DNA from 2 places in the Krasilnikovia cinnamomea genome. Region 1 is predicted to be linked to the other one. Evidence: riboswitches for the same ligand, from Rfam matches in the RefSeq annotation. Region 1 holds a riboswitch; the other holds the start of a gene.
What was found. Region 1 has a riboswitch for thiamine pyrophosphate ahead of EV385_RS22300 (ECF transporter S component). Riboswitches for the same ligand answer to the same signal wherever they lie in the genome.
Positions count from the first base shown of each region.

Region 2: linked by a shared signal. The riboswitch ahead of EV385_RS18890 (thiamine phosphate synthase) and the one ahead of EV385_RS22300 (ECF transporter S component) in region 1 are both predicted to bind thiamine pyrophosphate.

Region 1 covers NZ_SHKY01000001.1:4,869,879-4,875,463, reverse strand. The annotation lists gene EV385_RS22315 (hypothetical protein) at 1-476, shown strand, start outside; gene EV385_RS22310 (DUF6328 family protein) at 482-1,015, opposite strand; gene EV385_RS22305 (alpha/beta fold hydrolase) at 1,068-1,883, opposite strand; TPP riboswitch at 1,943-2,051, shown strand; gene EV385_RS22300 (ECF transporter S component) at 2,102-2,707, shown strand; gene EV385_RS22295 (ABC transporter ATP-binding protein) at 2,711-4,186, shown strand; gene EV385_RS22290 (energy-coupling factor transporter transmembrane component T family protein) at 4,183-4,986, shown strand; gene EV385_RS22285 (MTH1187 family thiamine-binding protein) at 5,012-5,308, shown strand; gene EV385_RS22280 (HAD family hydrolase) at 5,305-5,585, shown strand, end outside.
Region 2 covers NZ_SHKY01000001.1:4,156,791-4,162,375, reverse strand. The annotation lists gene thiD (bifunctional hydroxymethylpyrimidine kinase/phosphomethylpyrimidine kinase) at 1-24, opposite strand, end outside; gene EV385_RS18910 (thiamine phosphate synthase) at 21-686, opposite strand; gene EV385_RS18905 (thiazole synthase) at 833-1,576, opposite strand; gene thiS (sulfur carrier protein ThiS) at 1,579-1,779, opposite strand; gene thiO (glycine oxidase ThiO) at 1,770-2,804, opposite strand; gene EV385_RS18890 (thiamine phosphate synthase) at 2,860-3,477, opposite strand; TPP riboswitch at 3,492-3,600, opposite strand; gene EV385_RS18885 (hypothetical protein) at 3,758-4,942, opposite strand; gene EV385_RS18880 (ABC-F family ATP-binding cassette domain-containing protein) at 5,048-5,585, opposite strand, start outside.

The DNA.
Region 1 (5,585 bases):
CCGGCGCGAAACTCGAGGGCGCGGGCACCAGCATCGCCGACAACCTCGCCGACGTGGGTGGCAAGGTCGGCGGCGTCCCCGTGGTCGGCGACCAGCTCACCAGACCGTTCACCGGGGCCGCCGACGCGGCCCGCTCGCTGGCCGACGCGGGACGCCAGCAGCAGGAGCTGATCGGCACCGTGGCCCTGGTCATGGCTTTCGTGGTGGTGGCGCTGCCGCTCACCCTGGTGCTGCTGGGCTGGCTGCCGCTACGGCTGCGCTGGATGCGCCGGGCCGGGGTGGCCAGCCGGGTCCGCCAGCAGCCCGCCGGGCGGGACCTGCTGGCGTTGCGGGCGCTGGCGGGCCGGCCCCTCAACGAGCTGACCCGGCTGGGCCCGGACATCGCACAGTCCTGGCGCGACGGTGACCCCGAGGCGGTGGACGCGCTGGCCGCGCTGGAACTGCGCTGCCTCGGACTGCGACCGGCCCGGCGCTGACCGGGTCACCGCTGCTCACCCGGCGAATCCTCGGCGTACTCGCGGTCCTCGGCCACGTCCTCGGCGTCGATCCAGCTGCGCCGCACATACGGCAGAATCACCCAGTACGTCAGGAACCAGGCGCCGATGAAGACCGTGAGGCTCAACGCGGCCCAGCGGTTCAGCAGGTAGTCGGTGATGAGCAGGACGCTGCTGACCATCGAGATCAGCATGAAGGCCAGCCCGGTGGTGGCCATCCGGTGCGCGTAGCGGACCAGCTCGGGCTTGCGGCCCCGGCGGAACAGGGCCCGGTGGAACGCCACCGGCGCGATCAGGTGCGTGGTCGCGAACGCCGCGGAGATCAACGCCACCAGGTAGACGACGCGCTGGAAGGCGTTCGTGTGCGGAAAGCCGCTACTGAACGGCAGCGTCAGCAGGAACGCGAACAGGATCTGCACGCCGGTCTGCGCCACCCGCAGCTCCTGCAGCAGGTCGGCGAAGTTGCGGTTCCAGCGCTCCCGCTCGCTCTCACCCGGCAGCCCGCCCTTCTCGTCACCCATCGGCATCCTCCCCACGCTCGACTGCCTGGGACATCCCCGCGGCGACGGATGATCAAACTCCCACCCGGGCCAGCACCGCCTCGGCCAGCGTCTCCGGTGCCTCCTCCGGCACCCAGTGGCCGACGTCGCGCAACGCGACGAGCCGGTAGTCCGCCTGGATCCACTCCCCGGTGGCCAGTGCGGCCGTCCGGCCCAGCACCGGGTCCGCCTCACCCCACACGTACGTGGTCGGCACGGTGATCTTCCCCACCCCGGCAAGCTGGCCCCGGGTCAGCGCCCGGTACCAGTTCAGGGCGCCGGTCAGCCGACCGGGCTCGCGCATCGCCTCGGCGTACCCGTCGGCGCGCGGGCCGATCGGCTTCAGCATCGACCGCAGCATCGCACCGTCGCGGGCCAGCAGCAGCCGCTCCGCGAACCCGGCCCGGAAGACCGCCATGTACGCGAACCGCAGCCGCTGCCGCAGCTCCCGGCGCAGCGCGCCCGCCAGCGCCCGCGGATGCGGCACCGACACCGACGTGTACGTGCGGACCCGGTGCGGATGCCCGGCCGCCAGCAGCCAGCCCACCTGGGCACCCCAGTCGTGGCCCACCACGTGCACCGACTCGCAGCCGAGCGCGTCCAGCACCGCGACGGCGTCCGCGGCCGCCTCGGGCAGCCGGTACGCGGCCACCCCGTCCGGGCGGGCGCCCGCGCTGTAACCGCGCTGATCCAGCGCGTAGGTACGCAACCCGGCCGCGTGCAGTCGCGGGATGATCAGATCGAACTCGCGGTGGTCCTGGGGGAAGCCGTGCAGCAGCAGCACCGGCTCGCCGTCCGGGGGGCCGTCGGCGTACACGTCGAAGCTGAGCCCGCGCGCTTTGATCTCCATGCGTGATCTCCCCTCGCTGTCCCCCGCTCCGACCTGGTGTTAGCGTCATCGAAACACATGCAATCCGACAGGGGAGCGCACAGCGCTGAGAGTGCGGGCCGCCCGGCCCGCAGACCCTCGAACCTGATCTGGGTAATGCCAGCGCAGGGAGTTCGGTCTCTCCAGCCGCGCCGACGTGCGCCCTCTCTCGGTTCGCGATAGAGCCCCCGGGAGGCACCATGACAACCGCCGACGTCGGCGCGACACCCACCTACCGCTGGCGGACGGTCGACATCGTGATCGCGTCGGTGATCGCCGTGGCGTTCGGTGTCGTCTTCTGGGCCTGGAACCTGCTGTGGGCCGCCACCTCGGGCGCCTTCGCGTTCTTCCCCCCGGCCCAGGCCCTGCTGTACGGAGTGTGGCTGATGCCCGCCGTGCTCAGCGGTCTGATCATCCGCAAGCCGGGCGCGTCCCTGTTCACCGAGACCCTCGCCGCGCTCATCTCCGCGCTGCTGGGCGACCAGTGGGGCGCCATCGTCATCGTGCAGGGGGTGCTGCAGGGCCTCGGCGCGGAGCTGGCGTTCGCGGCGCTGCGCTACCGCTCGTACAAGCTGCCGGCGGCGCTGCTGGCGGGGGCGCTGACGGGTGTCGGCGCCGCGCTGTTCGACTTCTTCTACTGGAACGCCGCGTACGAGCTGTGGGGGTACCGCGTTCCGTACGCGCTGCTGACGATCGCCAGCAGCACCGTGATCGCCGGGGTCGGCGGCTGGCTGCTGGTGCGGGCGCTGGCACCCACCGGGGTGCTGGACCGGTTCGCGTCGGGCCGCGACCGCGCGCTGGTCTGAGCGATGGCGGAGGTCGTCCTGCGCGGGTTCGGGTGGCGCCACGCCGGGCGCCGCGCGAGGGCCGTACGCGGCGTCGACCTGCGCATCGCGCACGGTGAGCGGGTGCTCCTGCTGGGCCCTTCCGGGGCGGGCAAGAGCACCCTGCTGGCGGCGCTGGCCGCGCTGCTGCCCGAGGACTCCGGGCAGGCCGAGGGCGAGGTCGAGATCGACGGCCTGGATCCGCGCAAGGCCCGCGAACGCGTCGGCATCGTCTTCCAGGACCCGCAGACCCAGCTCGTCATGGCCCGCAGCGGCGACGACGTGGCGTTCGGGCTGGAGAACCGGGGAGTCCCGGCCGAGGACATCTGGCCCCGGGTCGACGCGGCGCTGGCGCGGGTCGGCTTCGCGTACCCACGGGAGCGGCCCACCGCGGCCCTGTCCGGCGGCGAACAGCAGCGGCTCGCGCTCGCCGGGGTGCTGGCGTTGCGCCCCGGGCTGCTGCTGCTCGACGAGCCGACCGCCAACCTGGACCCCGCCGGCGCCGCCCAGGTGCGCGACGCGATCACCCGCGCCCGGGACCCCGACACCACCCTGATCCTGGTCGAGCACCGGGTGGCCGAGGCGCTGCCCCTGGTCGACCGGGTGGTCGTGCTGGAGCCGGGCGGCGGGATCCGCGCGGACGGCCCGCCCGCCGCGGTCTTCGCCGCGCACGGCGACCACCTCGCCGAGCAGGGGGTCTGGGTGCCGGGCCGGCCGATCGCCCCGCGCCGGGCCGTCGCCCCACCGGCCGATCCTCTGGTACGGGCGCGGGCGGTCGCCGTTCCCGGCCGCCTCGCCGCGGTCGACATGTCCGTCCGGGCCGGCGAGGTCGTCGCCGTCACCGGTCCGAACGGGGCCGGGAAGAGCACCCTCGCGTTGCTGCTGGGCGGGCTGCTGGCCCCCGGATCCGGGACGGTCGAGGCGTTCGGCGACCCCCGGCCGCCGCACCGGTGGCGGGCCGCCGTGCTGACCCAGCGGATCGGGTCGGTGTTCCAGCAGCCGGAGCACCAGTTCGTGACCGCCCGGGTACGCGACGAGCTGGCGCTGGGCCCACGCCGCGTGGGGCGCCCGGCCGCCGAGGTGGCGGCCACGGTGGACGAACTGCTGGACCGGCTGCGGCTGACCCGGCTGGCCGAGGCGAACCCGCACACCCTCTCCGGCGGCGAGGCGCGCCGCCTCAGCGTGGCGACCGCCCTGGCCACCGCCCCGCGGCTGCTGGTGCTGGACGAGCCGACGTTCGGCCAGGACCGGCGTACGTGGATCGAGCTGGTCGACCTGCTGGCGCGGCTGCGCGACGGCGGGCACGGGATCGTGGCGGTGACCCACGACGACGCGTTCGTGGCGGCCCTCGCCGACCGGGTGCACGCGCTGGCGCCGCCGCCCCGCAACTCGGCCTCCACGGCTCCCGCCCCGGACCGCGGCAGGGCCGCCGAGCCGCCTGACCGCCGGCGACCCGCGTGAGCCTCACCTTCACCCCGATCGCCGACCCGACCGCGCCGCTGGCCCGCCGCAACCCGGTCGCCAAGCTCGGTGCGGCCCTGGTGTTCTCGCTGCCGCTGATCTTCACGCTCGACCCGCTGACCCCCGCCCTGGCCCTCGCGGTGGAACTGGCCACCGTGCCGCTGTTCGGGATGCGGTATCGGGTGCTGGCCCGCCGGGCGTGGCCGCTGGCGCTGGCCGGCGCCGGGGTGCTGGTGACGATGGTGCTGTTCGCGGCCGAGCGGGCCGGGACGCCGCTGTTCGCGGTGGGGCCGTTCCAGGTCACCACGGGCGTGCTGGGCACCGCGCTCGCGCTGGTGCTGCGGATCTTCGCGGTGGCGCTGCCCGGGGTCATCGTGTTCGCCACCACCGACCCGACGGATCTGGCGGACGCGCTGGTGCAGAACGCGAAGGCACCGCCCCGGTTCGCGATCGGCGCGCTCGCCACGTTCCGGCTGCTGCCGCTGCTGGGCCAGGAATGGCAGATGCTCACCCTGGCCCGGCGCGCGCGCGGCGTCGACGCGGGCCGCAATCCGGTGGCCCGCCTGCGGCTGTTCGCGGCGACGGCGTTCGCGCTGCTGGTGGGCGCGATCCGGCGTGGCACCCGGCTGGCCGTGGCGATGGACGCGCGCGGATTCGACGCCGGTGTGCCGCGCACGTACGCCCGGCGGCAGGTCTTCCGCGTTGCGGACGCCGCGCTGCTGGCGGGCGCGGGTGTGCTGGCCGGGGCCATCCTGGCGGTCAGCGTGGCGACCGGGGTGTTCCGGCCGGTCATCGGCTGAGCGCCGGGCTGCAATGATGGCGGGCATGCTTGTCGCGTTCTCCGTCACCCCGCTCGGCGCGGGCGATGCCGTGGGCGACCTGGTCGCCGAGGCCGTCCGCGTGGTCCGCGCGTCCGGCCTGCCCAACCGCACCGACGCCATGTTCACCACGATCGAGGGCGAGTGGGACGAGGTGATGGCCGTGGTCAAGCAGGCCGTCGACGCGGTCGCCGCGCACGCGCCCCGGGTCAGCGTCACCCTCAAGGCCGACGTACGCCCCGGCGTCACGGGCGCGCTGGAGGCGAAGGTCGAGCACATCGAGCGGCGGCTGGCGCAGCCGTGACCCGGCTGGTCATGTGGGACATCGACCGTACGCTGCTGATCGCCGGCAAGGCCACGCACCAGGCGTACGCGACGGCGTTCACGGCGGTCACCGGCGTCGCGTGGCGCGCCATGGCGGTCACGGCCGGACGCACCGACCGGGACATCTCCGCCGAGATCTTCGCCGCCCACGGCATCGCCGACTGCGAGCCGCACCTGGACGGCTTCTTCACCCGCTACGCCGACGAGGTGCACGCCACCCGGCACCTCATCGCCGAGCAGGGCCGCCTGCTGCCCGG
Region 2 (5,585 bases), 710 kb from region 1:
CGTGAGCACGACCACCGGGGTCACGACGCGGCCATCGCCGCGGCACGCATCCGCGCCACCGTGGCGGCCGGGTCGGCGGACCGCATCACCGCGCCCATCACGGCCACACCCATGGCCCCCGCGGTCAGGCACGCCGCCACCCGCTCCGGGGAGTCGATCCCACCCAACGCCAGCCACGGCACCCCGCCGACGGCACCACGATCCGGCCCGGCACTACGGGTTGGCCCGGCACTACGGGCCGCATCGGCACTACCGGCCGCATCGGCACTACCGGCCGCATCGGCACTACGGGCCGGATCGGCACGAGAGGCCCGCTCGGGGGCGGCTCGGGTCCAGTGGCCGCGACGGGCCAGTTCGGCGGCGTAGTCCGGACCGAGCGGCGGGCCGTACCCTGGCTTCGACGCGGTCGGGAAGATCGGCGACAGGGTCACGTAGTCCTCCGTGGACAATCGCGGCACCGCGTGGCAGGACCTCCCCACCAGCCCCAGCCGGGCCACCGGGTCACCCTCCGCGAGATGCACCGCGTCCCCGCCGAGCGGATCCGGCCCCGCCACGATCAGCCGCCCTGGCGGCAACAACGCGCGCAGCCGATCCGCCAACTCCCGCCGCTCGACCCCGGGCAGGTCACGTTCCCGCAGCACCACCCAGTCCGGCGCGGCGGCCGCGACCAGCTCAACGAGCGGCATCCGGGCCGCCCGGCGGTCGGTGAGCAACACGATCCCGGACGGGACGCGCCGACCCGGCGCCGCAGCCCGCCCGCCCCCGACCCGGCCCCCGGACCGTCCAAGGCCTTGGCCGGCGCGGAGCGCACCGGCAACGCCGGCGCCCGGCCTCACCACTGGGGCAACCCGTCGTCCGATGTGGAGGCCAGCGCGTGGAACCGGCGCGGAATCCGGCCCGCTCCCGCCGCCAGCCGGCCCGCCTCGACCGCGTGCCGCATCGCGGCCGCCATCCGCGCCGGATCCTCCGCCCGGGTCACCGCGCTGGCGACCAGCACCGCGTCGCAGCCCAGCTCCATCGCCAGCGTCGCGTCGGACGCCGTGCCGATGCCCGCGTCGAGGATCACCGGAACGTCCACGGAATCCCGGATGAGCCGGATGTGGTGCGGGTTGGTCACCCCGAGCCCCGAGCCGATCGGCGCGCCCGCCGGCATCACCGCCGCGCAGCCGGCATCGGCGAGACGGCGCGCCAGAATCGGGTCGTCACTGGTGTACGGCAGCACCGTGAACCCGTCGGCCACCAGCGTCTCCGCCGCCCGCAGCAGCTCCACCGCGTCCGGCAGCAGGGTGCGCTCGTCGCCGATGACCTCCAGCTTCACCCAGTCCGTCTCGAACGCCTCGCGCGCCAGGTGGGCGGCCTTCACCGCGTCCCCGGCCGTGTAGCAGCCCGCCGTGTTTGGCAGCACCCGCACGCCGAGCCGGTCGAGCATGGGCAGCAGGCCCGGCCCGGCCGCATCGACCCGGCGCAGCGCCACCGTGACGATCTCCGTACCGGAGGCGACGATCGCCGACTCCAGCGCGGCGAGGCTGCTGGCCCCGCCCGTACCCAGGATCAGCCGTGAATCTCCCAGCAACATGGTCAGCCTCCCTGCGCCGCGGTCAGCACCTCGACCCGGTCGCCGTCCCGCAGCACCGCCGCCGACCAGCCCGAGCGCGGCACCACCTCACCGTTCACGGCGACCGCGACGCCGCGACGCGCCTCGGTGAGGGTGGACACCAGGCCCGCGACCGTGACGGCGTCGTCGACGGCGTGCGGGGATCCGTTGACGGTCAGGCGCATGCGAACCTCCCGGGGTGGAACTCGGCCAGCATCGGATCGGCCGTACCGGCGGTCACCAGGTCGGCGATCAGGTCGGCGGTGACGGGGGCCAGCAGCACCCCGTTGCGGTGGTGCCCGGCCGCGACGACCGTACGGTCGTCGAGCGCGCCGAGCAGCGGCGCGTTGTCCGGGGTGGCGGGACGGAAACCCACCATGGTCTCGGTCAGCGCGAACTCGCGCAGCGTGGGCACCAGGTCCAGCGCCGCCCGCAGCAGGTCGTGCACGCCGCCGGCGGTGACCGTCCGATCCGTACGCTCCTCCTGGGTCGCGCCGACCACCACCTCGCCGTCGGCGCGCGGCACCAGGTAGACGTGCCGCCCGTCGGCGTAGCCGCTGACCACGTGCCGGAACGTGTCCGGCTCCCCGCGCAGCCGCAGCAGCTGCCCCTTCACGGGCCGCACCGGCAGCCCGGTGAGCGCGGCCGTACCGCACCCGGCCGCCACCACGACCCGCCCGGCCCGCACCTCGTCGAGGCGGGACACCGCCGTGGGCACCACGGCCGCGCCGAGCGCCCCCCGCAGCGCGCCGACCACCCGGCGCGGGTCGACCTGGCGGTCGTCGGGGACATGGGCACCGGCACGCACCCGGGGTGACAGCGCGGGCTCGCGGTCCCGCAACGAGCTCGGCCCCAGCCGGGTCAGTCCGAGATGGCGCCACACGCGGCTCGCCTCGGCCACGTCGTCCACGGTCAGGGCGACACCCAGCGTGCCGGTCTCGTCGTACCCCAGGTCCTGCCCGGTCTGGGCGCCCAGCTCCGCCGCGAAGCCGGGCCAGCGGCGCGCCGACTCGGCCATCAGCCGCCCCAGCGCCGGACGCTCGAACGGCGATTCGCCGCCAGGCGCCAGCATCCCGGCCGCCACGTGCCAGGCACCCGGCGGACCCGGGTCGTGCACGACGACCCGCGCACCGCGCTGGGTCAGCCGCCAGGCGATGGCCAGCCCCACGATCCCGCCACCGACGACCGCGACATCCGGTGTGCCACTCACAACGCACCCGCCCGTCGCCCGGCGGTGCTCCCCGCCAGCCGACCAGCCGCGCGGCTCATGCGAGCGCCTTGAGCAGCGCGGACGTGGCGGCCTGCGGGTTCGCGCTGTGGGCCAGCGCACCGACCACCGCGACGCCGTACGCACCCGCCGCGCGCAACTCGCCGACCGCGTCGACGTCGACTCCGCCGATCGCGATGACCGGAGTGGACTCGACGGCCCCGGCCACCGCCCCGATGCCGGGCGCGCCGAGCGGCGCCGGCAACCCGGCCTTCGTGCTGGTCTGAAACGCCGGTCCCACCCCGAGGTACGTGGCGCCCGCCGCGACCGCCGCGCGGGCCGACACCGGCTCGCGGCAGGTGGCGCCGAGGACCGCCGCAGGCCCGAGCACCCCGCGCGCGGCCGCGACCGGCAGGTCGTCCGCGCCCACGTGCGCACCGTCCGCGTCGACCGCGACCGCGACATCCAGCCGATCGTTGACCAGGACCATCACCCCGGCGGGACGGCAGATCCGGGCGACGGCCAGCCCGAACTCGTACGCCGCCCGGTCGGTGACGTCGTCCTCGACGCGTACCTGGACGGCCAGGGTGTCCGGGGTCCCGGTGGCGGCGGCGACGGCGGCCGCGACCACGCCCAGGGCGTCACGGCCGGGCCGCGCGTCCGTGATGACGTGCAGGCGGGGAAACGCAGAGCCCACAACTCACTCCTCCCTGCGCCGGCATGATCCGGATCAGGTTCGACGGTCGGGGGCTGCAGCCCCCCTCTCAGCCCGGTACACCGGACTCCCGTGAGGTTGTTCTGCCTGGACGATAGCCGCGCTCCCCGTCCCCCGTAAAGCCGCGTTGTCCGTTTGGCACACTGCGGGCACGCCTGCGCGCACTACTGAGGCGGGTCCTACCAGGGAAGATGCGTTTCGATCCGCTACGGCGCGGAGCGGGCGAAAGGATCGGCGGAGGTCACCGCTCGTGGCCGAGGGTCGGGTGGGCGGGGCCGCCCAGCCGGGTCGAGATCCGGTCGAGCAGCGCCCAGAACGCCGCACCGTCCGGAACCTCCTCGTCCTCGTCCGCCATCTCGTCCTGGATGCCCGCCCAGTTGGCCAGCTCCCATGCGAGCGAGGCCCACTGACCACCGTCCAGCGTGACGGAGACAGGTCGGCTCGCGGGGGCCGTCGCGCCGACGGCCCGGATCCGTCCCCGGATCGCCGTCCCAATATTTCCCGCCGGGTTCGTCGCGACTTCCTCGGACCCGTTGTCCGCGTCAATGACGCTCCCGACGTCGAACTCGAGGGGTTCGAGGACGGTCCGCCATTCCCGGACGGTCAAGGTGACCGCGTAGCGCCGGTCGGGCCGCAGCCCGAGTTCCCGCACGTTGTCGAGGTCGATGTTCGGGTCGAGGGAGCGCAGGTCGGGCGCGTCGGCGGACACGGTGAACTCGCACCAGTCCGACCAGCCCGGCAGGCTGCTGTGATACCTGGTCTCGTCGATGTCACCGTCACCGGCCGCCACGGCTGCCTGCTGCCAGGCCGCATCCTCAACGGCCTGGTCCCCACGCGCCCGCACCCGCCACTGGTACGACTCTCCGGGCCCGAACTGATCCCGCTCGATGTCCACGGTCGCGGGCTGGCCGGGATCCTGTCCGCTGGTCGTGACCGCGAAGATGTCCTGCGTGCCACCGAGGCGCCGCAGCTCGAACGTGGTCTCCTGGACGTTCTGCATCGCGGCGAACGTCGCCGACAACGTCGGTATCGTCGTGGCGAGCACCGGCCGGCCCGGTCCGCGGACGCAGCCCGGAGCGGCACCGCTCGCCATGGCCACGGGCCGTGGCGCGCCTGCCGATACCAGTCCGGCGAGCAGGGACCGCGCCGCCATGAGCTGCCCACCGGCGGACTTGTCGCGCACCACCACCGTGCAGTCGGCGACGGCGCTCTCGAACAAGGACCGGCCCTCGGCGGACGACCTCATCTCCTCAAGCACCTGCCGGCACAGCGTCTCCGGGTCGACGCCCGGTTGGCCGAACGCGTGCGGCAGCCCCGGCCACACCACGGCAGCGGTCACCGGCAGGACCAGCGCCGCCGCGACGAACCGCAGGCGCGGGCGCTTGCGCGACCACCGTGCGAGAACCGTGGTCACTCTCCCGGGCATCCGTTCCTCCTGGCCTGCGACCCGGCATCGTCGGCCCGGGGACAAGGCCGGAGCGACAGGGTGCGCAGCGGACTATCGGCAGCGGGCCCGCGCGGTTGAGGACAATCAGCGTACGTCCCACACGGGCTCCGGGGTCTCCACCACCTCGCCATCCGCCTGAAACAGGACGTACCGGTCGAAGCCCCGCGTGAACCACCGGTCATGCGTCACCGCGATCACCGTCCCCTCGTACGCCAGCAGCCCCTCCTCCAGCGCCTCCGCCGACGCCAGGTCGAGGTTGTCGGTCGGCTCGTCGAGCAGCAGCATCGTCGCGCCGGACAGCTCCAACAGCAGCACCAGGAAGCGCGCCTGCTGCCCCCCGGACAGCGTCCCGAACAGCTGATCGCCCTGGCCGGCCAGCTCGTACCGGTTGAGCGCCTTCATGGCCCCGGCCCGGTCCACACCGGACCGGTGATCGTCGCCCCGCCACAAGATCTCCACGAGGGTACGGTCGAGCAGCTCCGGCCGGTCGTGCGTCTGGGAGAAGTGCCCCGGCCGCACCCGCGCCCCGAGCCGCGCGACGCCGTCGTGCGCCACGTGCGCCAGCGGCGCGCCGTCGACGGGCTTGTGTTCCGCGTCCGGGTCGCTGCCGCCGGCCGCCAGC